DNA from 2 places in the Nocardioides plantarum genome. Region 2 is predicted to be linked to the other one. Evidence: predicted binding sites of a transcription regulator. Region 2 holds the regulator's gene; the other holds the start of a gene.

Evidence for each region. Region 2 encodes HrcA, which represses chaperone genes, less so after heat shock. Its sites were predicted from a motif close to TTGGCACTCGNNNNNNNCGAGTGCCAA; they were not measured.
Region 1: the regulator HrcA is predicted to act here: its motif matches at 4,185-4,211, upstream of groES (co-chaperone GroES).

Annotation. Positions count from the first base shown of each region.
Region 1 covers NZ_VDMS01000001.1:684,840-690,643, forward strand. Annotated here, with positions in the region: gene FJQ56_RS03045 (GNAT family N-acetyltransferase) at 1-722, opposite strand, end outside; gene FJQ56_RS03050 (hypothetical protein) at 793-1,350, opposite strand; gene FJQ56_RS03055 (hypothetical protein) at 1,352-1,894, opposite strand; gene groL (chaperonin GroEL) at 2,016-3,641, opposite strand; gene groES (co-chaperone GroES) at 3,757-4,053, opposite strand; gene FJQ56_RS03070 (class I SAM-dependent methyltransferase) at 4,248-5,432, shown strand; gene FJQ56_RS03075 (MBL fold metallo-hydrolase) at 5,452-5,804, opposite strand, start outside.
Region 2 covers NZ_VDMS01000004.1:336,534-342,337, forward strand. Annotated here, with positions in the region: gene dnaJ (molecular chaperone DnaJ) at 1-993, opposite strand, end outside; gene hrcA (heat-inducible transcriptional repressor HrcA) at 1,053-2,099, opposite strand; gene FJQ56_RS17840 (hypothetical protein) at 2,268-3,020, shown strand; gene FJQ56_RS17845 (MBL fold metallo-hydrolase) at 3,052-3,909, shown strand; gene FJQ56_RS17850 (hypothetical protein) at 3,956-4,138, shown strand; gene FJQ56_RS17855 (DUF3097 domain-containing protein) at 4,202-5,038, shown strand; gene hemW (radical SAM family heme chaperone HemW) at 5,111-5,804, opposite strand, start outside.

The DNA.
Region 1 (5,804 bases), on a different contig from region 2:
GCCAGACGAGCCGCGTCGCCGAGCAGCTTGGTGCCGATGCCGCGCCGCTGCCAGGAGACGTCGACCTCGAGGTCGATGGTGTGGACGCTCGGGTCCGCCGCCGTGGGTACGACGTGGGCGTGGCCCACCGCGACGCCGTCGGCGAGCACGGTGACCCGGCCGCCGTCGACGACGTACTCGGGGACGGCACCGCTTCCCATCCGCCGGCCGCCCGACGGCGCGAACGCCGGTCGGTCGCGACCCAGCACGTCGCTGACCAGGTCGGCCATGGCCGCCCCGCGGGCGCGCTCGACGGCGGTGAACGGTGCGGCGCGGCGGACCTGCACCTGCACGTCGCCGACGCTCATCTCCATCACGTCCTGCGCCTCGTCGCCGGGGTGCACGTCGGCGTCGAACAGCGCTGCGACGACGTCGGGGAACGACGCCGGCTGGGCCAGCACGGCACGCGCGGCCGCGACGTAGCGGGTGGGCTGGTCGACCAGGGCCGCCTCCGAGCAGGCACTGGCCGCGACCTGGTCGGCCCCGGCCCGCTCGACGAGGTCGACCAGGTCGGCGGCGTCCCACCCGTCGGGGGTGCGCAGCACGAGCTCGTCGGTGACCTGCTCGACGTCGGGGAAGACCTGGAAGCCGACGATGTTGGCCCCGGCCTTGCCGCACTCCTGGGCGAGACCGGCGAGAGCACCGGGCCGGTCCGGCAACGTCGCACGCACTCTCCACAGCATGTCGCGAGCGTGCCCCGGTGGCGTTGCCGCCGCAAGTCCCCATCGTTTCGGCAACGGAAAGATCCTGCGGTCAGAGCGCCTCGATGCCCCTGATCCTCCACACCCCGCCGCTCAGCACGACGTCGACCCGGGCGCGGCTGCGCGACAGCACCCGTGGCTCGCCGGCGCGGACCCCGCGCCCCGCGACGAGGAGCTGGTCGACGTAGAGCAGGCAGACGACCCGGGTGTCGCCCCGGGTGCGGACGATCCCGGCGCCGCGGACCAGACCCTGGGCCACCGCCCGCCGCTGTCGCGCGAAGGGACGGACCCGACGGTCGAAGGTGCGGGCGAACACGCGGGAGTACGCCGGGGTCATCAGCGCGGTCGCCCGGGTGAGCGAGCCGTCGAGGTAGCGGTAGTCGTAGCTGAGGCTCGTGGACACCCCGGTGACCGCCGCGGCCAGGGCGTCCCCGCCGGGCCCGCGCAGGTCGGCGGTGCGGAAGCCGGGCGCCCGGTCACCGGTGCTCCCGGGAGGTACGCCGGCCCCCTCGGCCTGCGAGCGGGTCAGGGCCAGCAGCACGCACAGCGCCGAGCCCGCCAGCACCAGGACGAGCAGGACGGCGACCCGGCGGTCGCGCAGCACGCCCATCTCAGGTCACCTCGCCCTCGACGTCGTCGACGAGCCACGCACCGTCGACGAGCTCGACGGTGATCCGGGCGCGGTAGCGGGTCGTGCTCCGCTCGCCGGCCCGCGTGGTCGTGACGTCGACCGAGACGAGCACGATCGCCCGGTCGCTGACGAGGTACTCGGTGGCGGTCCCGTCACGCGGCAGCCGACCTGTGAGCCGGAGCCGCTGGCTGGTGATCCGCTTGGTCAGGGCCCGCACGCCGGCGTCGTACTGCTCGACGAACTCGGGGGTCCCCAGCCGGCGCATGCGGGTCATGTCGGCCTTGACCGTGCGGTGGTCGAGGGTGAAGTACGTCGTCGCGGCGGTCCGGGCGGCCTGCACCGCCTGCCCGGAGCGGGTCCGGGTCCAGCCGGCGGCACCGATGTCGGCCGGCCGCAGGCTGATCGCGTCACCGCCCCGGTCCCGGTCGCGGACCAGGACCACGTCGGTCGCGACGACCAGGAGCAGCAGCACCGCGAGCAGGCCGCAGAGCAGGCCGGAACGTCGCGGCGTGGCGTCGTCCATCGCTCCTCCCAGGGCTCACGGGCTGACCGGGCCACCCTGGCACGAAGCGGACCGGCGTGCGTGGAAAACGGCCGGCGGCCCGGTGCCGAGGCACCGGACCGCCGGGGGTGGAGCAGGTGGATCAGTGACCGTGGCCGTGGCCGTGGCCGCCGGCGCCGGCGGCCTCGTCCTCGTCCTCGGGCTTCTCGACGATGAGCGTCTCGGTGGTGAGCAGCATCGCGGCGATGGAGGTCGCGTTGATGAGCGCGGAGCGGGTGACCTTGACCGGGTCGAGGACGCCCTGGGCGACCAGGTCGCCGTAGGTGTCGTCGGCGGCGTTGTAGCCGTTGCCGACGCCGAGCTCGCGGACCTTGCTGGTCACGACGTAGCCGTTGACGCCGCCGTTCTCGGCGATCCAGCGCAGCGGCTCGTCGGCGGCCTTGCGGACCACGCGGACGCCGAACGCCTCGTCACCGGTGAGGCCGAGGTCGCCGTCGAGCACGGACACGGCGTGGATCAGCGCGGAGCCACCGCCGGGGACGATGCCCTCCTCGATCGCGGCGCGCGTCGCGGAGACGGCGTCCTCGATGCGGTGCTTCTTCTCCTTCAGCTCGACCTCGGTGGCCGCGCCGACCTTGATGACGCAGACGCCGCCGGCGAGCTTGGCCAGGCGCTCCTGGAGCTTCTCGCGGTCCCAGTCGGAGTCGCTGTTGTCGATCTCGGCCTTGATCTGGTTGACGCGGCCCTCGACCTCGGCGCTGTCGCCGGCACCGTCGACGATGGTGGTGTCGTCCTTGGTGACCACGACGCGGCGGGCGGTGCCGAGCACGTCGAGACCGACCTGGTCGAGCTTGAGACCGACCTCGGGGGCGACGATCTGGCCACCGGTGAGGGTGGCGATGTCCTGCATCATGGCCTTGCGGCGGTCACCGAACGCGGGGCTCTTGACCGCGACGGCGTTGAAGGTGCCGCGGATCTTGTTGACGACCAGGGTCGACAGCGCCTCGCCGTCGACGTCCTCGGCGAGGATGAAGAGCGACTTGCCGGCGGCGATGACCTTCTCGAGCAGCGGGAGCAGCTCGGACACCGAGGAGATCTTGCCCTGGTGGAGCAGGATGTAGGGGTCCTCGAGGACGGCCTCCATGCGCTCCGGGTCGGTGACGAAGTACTGGCTGATGTAGCCCTTGTCGAACTGCATGCCCTCGGTGAACTCGAGCTCGGTGCCCATGGTGTTGGACTCCTCGACCGTGATCACGCCGTCCTTGCCGACCTTGTCGAAGGCGTCGGCGAGCAGGTCGCCGATGTGGTTGTCGCGGCTGGAGATCGTCGCGACCGAGGCCATGTCGTCGCGGGTCTCGACCTCGCGGGCCGACTCGAGCAGGGCGTCGCTGACGGCCTGCGCGGCGAGGTCCATGCCGCGCTTGAGGCCCATCGGGTTGGCACCGGCGGCGACGGCACGCAGGCCCTCGTGGACCATGGCCTGGGCCAGCACGGTGGCGGTGGTGGTGCCGTCACCCGCGATGTCGTTGGTCTTGGTCGCCACCTCCTTGGTGAGCTGGGCGCCGAGGTTCTCGAACGGGTCGTCGAGCTCGATCTCACGCGCGACGGTCACACCGTCGTTGGTGATGGTCGGCGCGCCCCACTTCTTGTCGAGGACGACGTACCGGCCCTTGGGGCCGAGCGTGACCTTGACGGCGTTGGCGAGCGCATCGACGCCGCGCTCGAGCGCGCGGCGGGCGTTCTCGTCGAACTCCAGGATCTTGGGCATCTGGGTGTGGCTCCTTGCGAATCAGGTGCTTGAGGTGGTGCGGGGGCGAAAAGCGGTTCGGGTCGTGTGCCTGGCACCGGTCCTCAGACCGGCCGCAGGCACACGACCCGAGAGATCAGGAGACGACCGCGAGGACGTCGCGCGCGGAGAGGATGAGGTACTCCTCGCCGGCGTACTTGACCTCGGTGCCGCCGTACTTGCTGTAGATCACCTTGTCGCCGACGGAGACGTCGACCGGGATGCGGCCGTCGCCGTCCTCGTTGGAGCGACCGGGACCGACGGCCACGACCTCGCCCTCCTGGGGCTTCTCCTTGGCGGTGTCCGGGATGACCAGGCCGGAGGCGGTGGTCTGCTCGGCCTCGAGGGGCTTGACGACGATGCGGTCCTCGAGGGGCTTGATGTTGACCGACACGATGTCGACCTCCACTTTCACTGTTGTCACTGGTGCGGTGGGCTCAGGTGGCGCTCGCGGGAGTACGCCGTCGCGGGGGTCGCACGTTCGCAAGCGCTGGCACCCTCGGGTCGAGAGTGCCAGTTCCGAAACTAGCACTCCCCCCACGCGAGTGCCAGGGAGGGTTGGCCGGGCCGGACTGGCAGGATCGCGGCATGGACCTCGACGCCTTCCGCTGGCTGCTGACCGACGACGGCCAGGCGCTGCTCGCGTCCGCGACCACCGCCACGGCCGAGGCCGGCGGCGACGCGGGCGGGCTCGCGGTCCAGACGGCACTGCGCCGGCAGGCGACGCCCGAGCACGTCGCCGCGGCCCTGACCCAGGTCGGGCTGCGCCGCCGGGCCGAGGTCAAGCTCGGTCCCAGCGCAGCGAAGATGTACTTCACCCCCGACGGCCTCGAGCAGGCGACCAGGCTCACCGTGGCCCGCCACCGGGCCGGGCGGCTCACGGCGTTCGACGCCCACACCCACGTCGACCTCGGGTGCGGCATCGGCGGCGACCTGATCGCGGTGGCCGAGGCCGGCATCACCTGCGTCGGCTTCGACCTCGACCCCGTCCGGGTCGCGGTGGCCGAGGCCAACCTGGCGGCGCTCGGGCTGCCCGGCGCCGTGAGCGTGGCCGACGCGACGACGGTCGACACCTCGCCCTTCGACGTCGCGTTCGCCGACCCGGCCCGGCGTACGGGCGCGGGGCGGACGTTCCGGGTGGAGGACTGGACCCCGCCGTGGTCCTTCGTCGAGACGCTGCTGCGCCGCGACTCGTGCGTCAAGGTCGCCCCGGGCATCCCCCACTCGCTGGTGCCCGACGGGGTCGAGGCCGAGTGGGTCAGCGACCACGGCGACGTCAAGGAGGCGGCCCTGTGGTCGGGCCGGCTCGCGACGACCGCGCGCCGCGCCACCGTGATCGGCGACGGCGGCCTCGCCACGCTCACCGACGAGGACGACCCCGGCGCCGCGTCGGTCGGGGTGCGCGAGGTCGGCGACTTCCTCTACGAGCCCGACGGCGCCGTGGTCCGCGCCGGGCTCGTCACAGCCGTGGCGGCCGGCGTGGGCGGTGGCCTGGTCGACGAGCACATCGCCTACGTCACCTCCGACACCTCGTTCCGTACGCCGTTCGCCCGCGGCTACCGCGTGCTCGACGAGCTCCCCTACCGCGAGAAGCTACTGCGGGCCGCGCTGCGCGAGCGCGGCGTCGGGCGGCTGACCATCAAGAAGCGCGGGGTCGACGTCGTGCCCGAGCAGCTGCGCAAGCGGTTGGCCCTCTCCGGCGACCGCGAGGCGACGATCGTGATGACCCGGGTCGCCGGAGTCGGCACCGCGTTGCTCGTGCAGCCGTTCTAGGCCTCAGCGGTTCCAGGCCTCAGCCGTCGAGAGCGGTGCGCTCGGCCCCGATGGTCGTGTCGTCGCCGTGGCCGGTGTGGACGACGGTCTCGTCGGGCAGCGCGAACAGCTTGGCCCGGATCGATGCCTCGATCGTGGGCCGGTCGCTGAAGCTGCGGCCGGTGGCACCGGGGCCGCCCTGGAAGAGGGTGTCGCCGGTGAAGACCGCACCGAGGTCGTGGACGTAGAGGCAGACGGCGCCAGGAGCATGGCCCGGGGTGTGCAGCACCTTGACCGAGGCCCCGGCGATCTTGAGGCTCTGCTCGTCGGAGAGGTCGACGTCCCACAGGTAGTCGGGGTGGGTGAGCTCCCAGACCGGCTTGTCGTCGGGGT
Region 2 (5,804 bases):
TCCGCCGCGCAGGCCGGGCACGCCGCGACCGCGCAGCACCTGCTCGGTGCCCGACTGGGTGCCGGGGTCGATGTCGATCTCGAACGACGTCTCGACCCCGGACCCCGCACCGTTCTCGACGTCGGCCTCGAGGGTGGGGAGCGTGAGGGTGGTGCCGAGCGCGGCCGCGCTCATGGGCAGGGTGACGGTGCAGTGCAGGTCGTTGCCCTGGCGCACGAAGGTCTCGTGGGGCGCGACGTGGATCTCGACGTAGAGGTCGCCGGCGGGACCGCCGCCGGGCCCGACCTCGCCCTGCTCACCGAGCTGCACCCGGGTGCCGGTGTCGACACCGGCCGGGATCTTGACGGTCAGGGTGCGGCCCGCGCGGACGCGGCCGTCGCCGGAGCAGTCGCGGCACGGGTCGGGGATGATCGTGCCGAACCCGCGGCAGGCGCTGCAGGGGCGCAGGGTCCGGACCTCGCCGAGGAACGAGCGCTGCACGACCGCCACCTCGCCTTGGCCCCGGCACGTCTCGCACGGGACCGGCTGGCTGCCCGGCGCGGCACCGTCGCCGTGGCAGGTCTCGCAGAGCACCGCGGTGTCGACCTTGAGCTCGCGGGTGACCCCGAACGCGGCCTCGGCCAGTTCGATCTCGATGCGGATCAGCGCGTCCTGACCCCGACGCATCCGGGACCGCGGACCACGTCCGCCGCCGCCGGCCCCGCCCTGGCCGCCGAAGAACGCGTCCATGATGTCGGTGAACGAGAAGCCGGCGCCCTGGCCGCCGAAGCCGGCGCCGCCGAACGCGTCGCCGCCGCGGTCGAACGCCGCCCGCTTCTGGGGGTCCGACAGCACCTCGTAGGCCGCCGTGACCTCCTTGAACTTCTCCTGCGTCTCCGGGTCGGGGTTGACGTCGGGGTGGAGCTGACGGGCGAGACGACGGTAGGCCTTCTTGATGGTGTCGGCGTCCGCGTCGCGGGCGACTCCGAGGAGGTCGTACGGGTCCTGGCTCAACTGCGTTCCTTCGTGCGTGGGTGCGTGCGTGGGTTGGTGTGCGGGGGTACGACGGGCCGTCAGGCCTCGTCGAGGATCCGCGAGACGTAGCGGGCGACGGCGCGGACCGCGGCCATGGTGCCGGGGTAGTCCATCCGCGTCGGACCGACGATGCCGAGGGTGGCGAGCGCGTCGTCGTGGGGGCCGTAGCCCGTGGCGACGACACTGGTGGCCGAGAAGTCCTCGATCGGGCCCTCGGCGCCGATGCGCACCGTGACCGTGCCCGCCGGGCTGGCCTCGCCGAGGAGCTTGAGCAGCACGACGTGCTCCTCGAGCGCCTCGAGGACGGGGCGTACGGCGGACTCGAAGCTGTCGCCGTAGCGCGCCAGGTTGGCGGCGCCACCGACGGCGACGCGCTCGTCGGAGCGGTGGTTGCCCATCGCGTCGGCGAGCACCTGGGCGACGGCGGTGGTGTGGTCGGCGAGGGGTGCGTCCCCGAGTGTGGGGTCGCGCGCGGGATCGACGGGGCCGAGCGACCGGAGCGCGGTGACGGCGTCGGCGATGACCTCGCCGGTGGCGGCGAGGTTGACCCGGCTGCGCAGGCGGGCGAGGTCGTCGTCGGAGATCGGTGCGGTCAGCTCGACGATGCGCTGCTCGACCCGCCCGGTGCTGAGGATGGCGACCGCGAGCAGCCGCTCGGGGGCCAGCGCCACCAGCTCGAGGTGGCGCACCGTCGAGCGCGAGAGCGTGGGGTACTGCACGACGGCGACCTGGCGGGTCAGCTGCGACAGCAGCCGCACGCTGCGCGACACGACGTCGTCGAGGTCGACCGCCCCGTCGAGGAAGCTGGCGATCGCACGCTTCTCGGGGGCGCTGAGCGGCTTGACCGAGCCGAGCCGGTCGACGAAGAGCCGGTAGCCCTTGTCGGTCGGGACCCGCCCGGCGCTCGTGTGGGGCTGGGTGAGGTAGCCCTCGTCCTCGAGCGCGGCCATGTCGTTGCGCACGGTGGCCGGCGAGACGTTGAGTCCGTGCCGCTCCACGAGCGCCTTGGAGCCGACGGGCTCCTCGGTGGCGACGTAGTCCTGGACGATCGCGCGCAGGACGGCGATCCGTCGCTCCTCCTGCATGTGCTGACCTCCCCTGGCATGAGTCCGGACTCGTCTGGCACTCGTCGGCACCGAGTGCCAAGCCTACCGCTCCCCCGAACCGGAGTGGACGACGTACGACGATGAGGTTAGGCTTGCCTTAGTCACTCGGTCGGTCCGCCGTCCGTCCCCGCGCGCGAGGAGCCCCGCATGACCAGCCTCGACCACCACACCACCGCCACCACCGGCGACCCCGTCCGCCTGGCCGCGGTCGCCCGTGCGGTGCTGGCCTGCCCGGCCGGCGTCAACCTGGTGGTCGACGGGGTCGACGACGTCCTCGGCGACCTGGGTGACCCCGGCGCCGGCGGCGCCGGTGAGCTCGGCATGCAGGACCTCGGCGGCGTGCCGACGTTCTCGGCCCCGGTCGGCACCCGCCTGGTCGACGCCGCCCAGCGCGGTCGTCGCGCCCTGCTGACCCTCGAGAGCGGTCTGGGCCGCCTGGCCTCCGACGACCGCGACGCGACGCTGACCCTCGGCGGTCGCCTGGCCAGCCAGGGTCGCGAGAGCTGCGAGTGCTGCCGCGAGGTCCGCGAGACCATCGTCCTGCTGGTCGACGTCGTCGTCCTCACGCTCCCCCGTGCCGACGGGCAGGTACGCGTCCCGGTCGACGCCTTCGGCTCCGCCGACCACGTGCTCAACCGCGGCTACCTGCAGCGCTCCGCCGAGCACGCCAACCTGTGCCACCAGGTCGAGCTGCGCCGCGCCGTCTCCACCACCACCGGCACCCGGCTGGCCGAGGTCGTCGGGGTCTCCCTCGCCGACCTGTCGGCCCACGGGGTCGAGGTGCAGTGGGTCGACCTCGAGGGATCCCACAGCCGCCAGCTCCGCTTCCCCCGCACGGCCACGAGCACCGACGACCTCGGCGACCTGCTGCGCAGCGAGCTGCACGCCGGTCTCTGCTGACCCCCTGCGCGCCCACTGGTAGAACGGCGCCATGTCGTTCTCCGAGGTCGCCGACCGGGTCTGGGTCGCGCGCCACGCGTGGTTCGACGTCAACGTGACGGTCATCGGGGGTGAGCGCGGGCTGCTCGTCGTCGACACCCACGCCTCCGCCGCCGCGGCCGCCCAGGTGGTCGACGAGGTCCGTGCCCTCGGCGCCGGCGAGGTCGTCGGCATCGTCAACACCCACGAGCACCACGACCACTGCTTCGGCAACGGCACCTTCCGCACGGCGTACGGCGAGGTCCCGATCCACGCCCACGAGGCGGCCGCCGAGGCCCAGCGGGCGTTCGTCGGCCAGGAGGGCGGCTACGACCCCGACGACGCCGACCCGCGCAGCGCCGAGATCCGGGCCACCACGCTGGTCCCGGCCGACCACACCTTCTCCTCGGCGCGCGTGGTCGACCTGGGCGACCGCTACGTCGAGCTGGTCCACCCCGGCCGCGGCCACACGTCCGGCGACCTGGTCGTGCGTGTGCCCGATGCCGACGCGGTGCTGCTCGGCGACCTGATCGAGGAGTCCGCGGAGCGTGACGCGACGCCCGGGTTCGGCCCCGAGTGCTGGCCGCTGGAGTGGCCGCTCAGCCTCGACGTCGTCCTGGGCCTGACGACGACGTCCTCGGTCGTCGTACCCGGGCACGGGGCGGTCGTCGACCGTGAGTTCCTCGAGGTGCAGCGCAACGACATCGGCGTCCTCGCCGAGACGCTGCGCGACCTCGCCGGTCGCGGCGTCCCCGTCGCCGACGCCCTCGCCACCGGCGACTGGCCGTTCCCCGAGAAGTACCTGGGCGACGCGGTGAGGCGGGGCTACGAGCAGCTGCCCCGCTCGCAGAAGCGGCTGCCGCTCCTCTGAGCGCCGCCGGGCTCCCCCGGGCCCGGCCCTGACGTAGGTTCGGGGCATGACCGAGAGCGACGCGACCCCCGAGGCCATCGACGACGAGCAGCTCCCCGAGGACCTGCGGCCCGACGACAACCCGCTGGCCGAGGGCCTGGAGCCCGGCGAGACCGTCGACGACCTGCTCAGCGGCGGAAAGCACGCCGAGCAGTCCGACGAGTCTGACGAGTCGGGCGGGTCCGAGTAGGTCACGCCCGCCGACGGCGCGTCCTGACCGCCGTGGTGGCCCCGGGCACCTAGCGTGACGGGGGTGGCAGATCGATACGGCTCCGACGTGCTCTCCGGCGACTGGCGCGCGCCCAAGCGCGGCCGTGCGGTCGAGACCAGCGCCGACCTGGGACTCGTCGTCGAGGAGGTCATGACCGACTTCGTCGGCGAGATCGTCGCCGTGGATCGCGACCTCGACACCCTCACGCTGGAGGACCGCCGCTCCAAGCGACGGACCTTCCCGCTCGGCCCCGGCTTCCTGCTCGAGGGCCGGCCGGTCGTGCTCGTGCCGCCCGTGCGTCGTACGGCGCCGGCGAAGCCGACCCGCACCGCCTCCGGCTCCGTCGCCGTCCACGGCGCGTCCGCCCGTGTCGCCCGGGCCAGCCGGATCTTCGTCGAGGGACGCCACGACGCCGAGCTCGTCGAGAAGGTGTGGGGCGACGACCTGCGCCTCGAGGGCGTGGTGGTCGAGCTCCTCGACGGCGTCGACCACCTCGCCGAGGTGCTGGCCGAGTTCGGCCCCGGCCCGCAGCGCAAGGTCGGCGTCCTGGTCGACCACCTCGTCGCCGGCTCCAAGGAGCAGCGGATCGCGCGCCAGGTCGAGGGTCCCCACGTCCTGGTCGTGGGCCACCCCTACGTCGACATCTGGGCCGCGGTGAAGCCCGAGCGGATCGGGCTGACCCGCTGGCCCGACATCCCCCGCGACGTGGAGTGGAAGAAGGGCGTCTGCGCCGCGCTCGGCTGGCCGCACGCCGAGCAGGCCGACATCGCCCGCGCCTGGAAGCAGATCCTGTCGCGCGTCGACTCCTACGCCGACTGCGACCCCGCCCTGCTCGGCCGGGTCGAGGAGCTCATCGACTTCGTCACCGTCGACGGCTGACCCGTCGCCCGTGGGCGACGGGTCGATCGAGATCCCGCGCTGACCCGTCGCCCGTGGGCGACGGGTCAGCGGTCAGAGGAGGTCGCGCACGACGGCGTCGGCCAGCAGCCGGCCGCGCAGGGTCAGCACCATCCGCTCCCCGTCGAGCACGGCCAGGCCGTCGTCGACGATCCGGCCGACCGCGTCACGACCCTCCGCGTCGAGCACGGCGAGCGGCAGCCCGTCGCGCAGCCGCACCTCGAGCAGCACCCGCTCCACCCGACGGGTCTGGTCGTCGAGCACCTCGCGGGCGTGCACCGGGCTCGCGCCGGAGGCGATCCGGGCGGCGTACGCCGTGGGGTGCTTGACGTTCCACCAGCGGGTCCCACCGACGTGGGAGTGGGCCCCGGGCCCGACGCCCCACCAGTCGCCCCCGCGCCAGTAGGCGAGGTTGTGGCGACACGGCGCGCCCCAGTTGGAGACCTCGTACCAACCGAGGCCCGCGGCACCCAGCCGCTCGTCGGCCACGAGGTACTTGTCCGCGAGGTCGTCGTCGTCCGGCATCGGCACGATGCCGCGGCGGACCTGACGGGCCAGGGCGGTGCCGTCCTCGACGATCAGCGCGTACGCCGACACGTGGTCGGGCTCGCAGGCCAGGGCCGCCGCGAGCGAGACCTCCCAGTCGGCCAGGGACTCCCCCGGCGTGCCGTAGATCAGGTCGAGGCTGACCTGCTCGAAGCCGGCGGCGCGGGCGTCCTGGACCACCCGCGGCACACGCTCGGGGTCG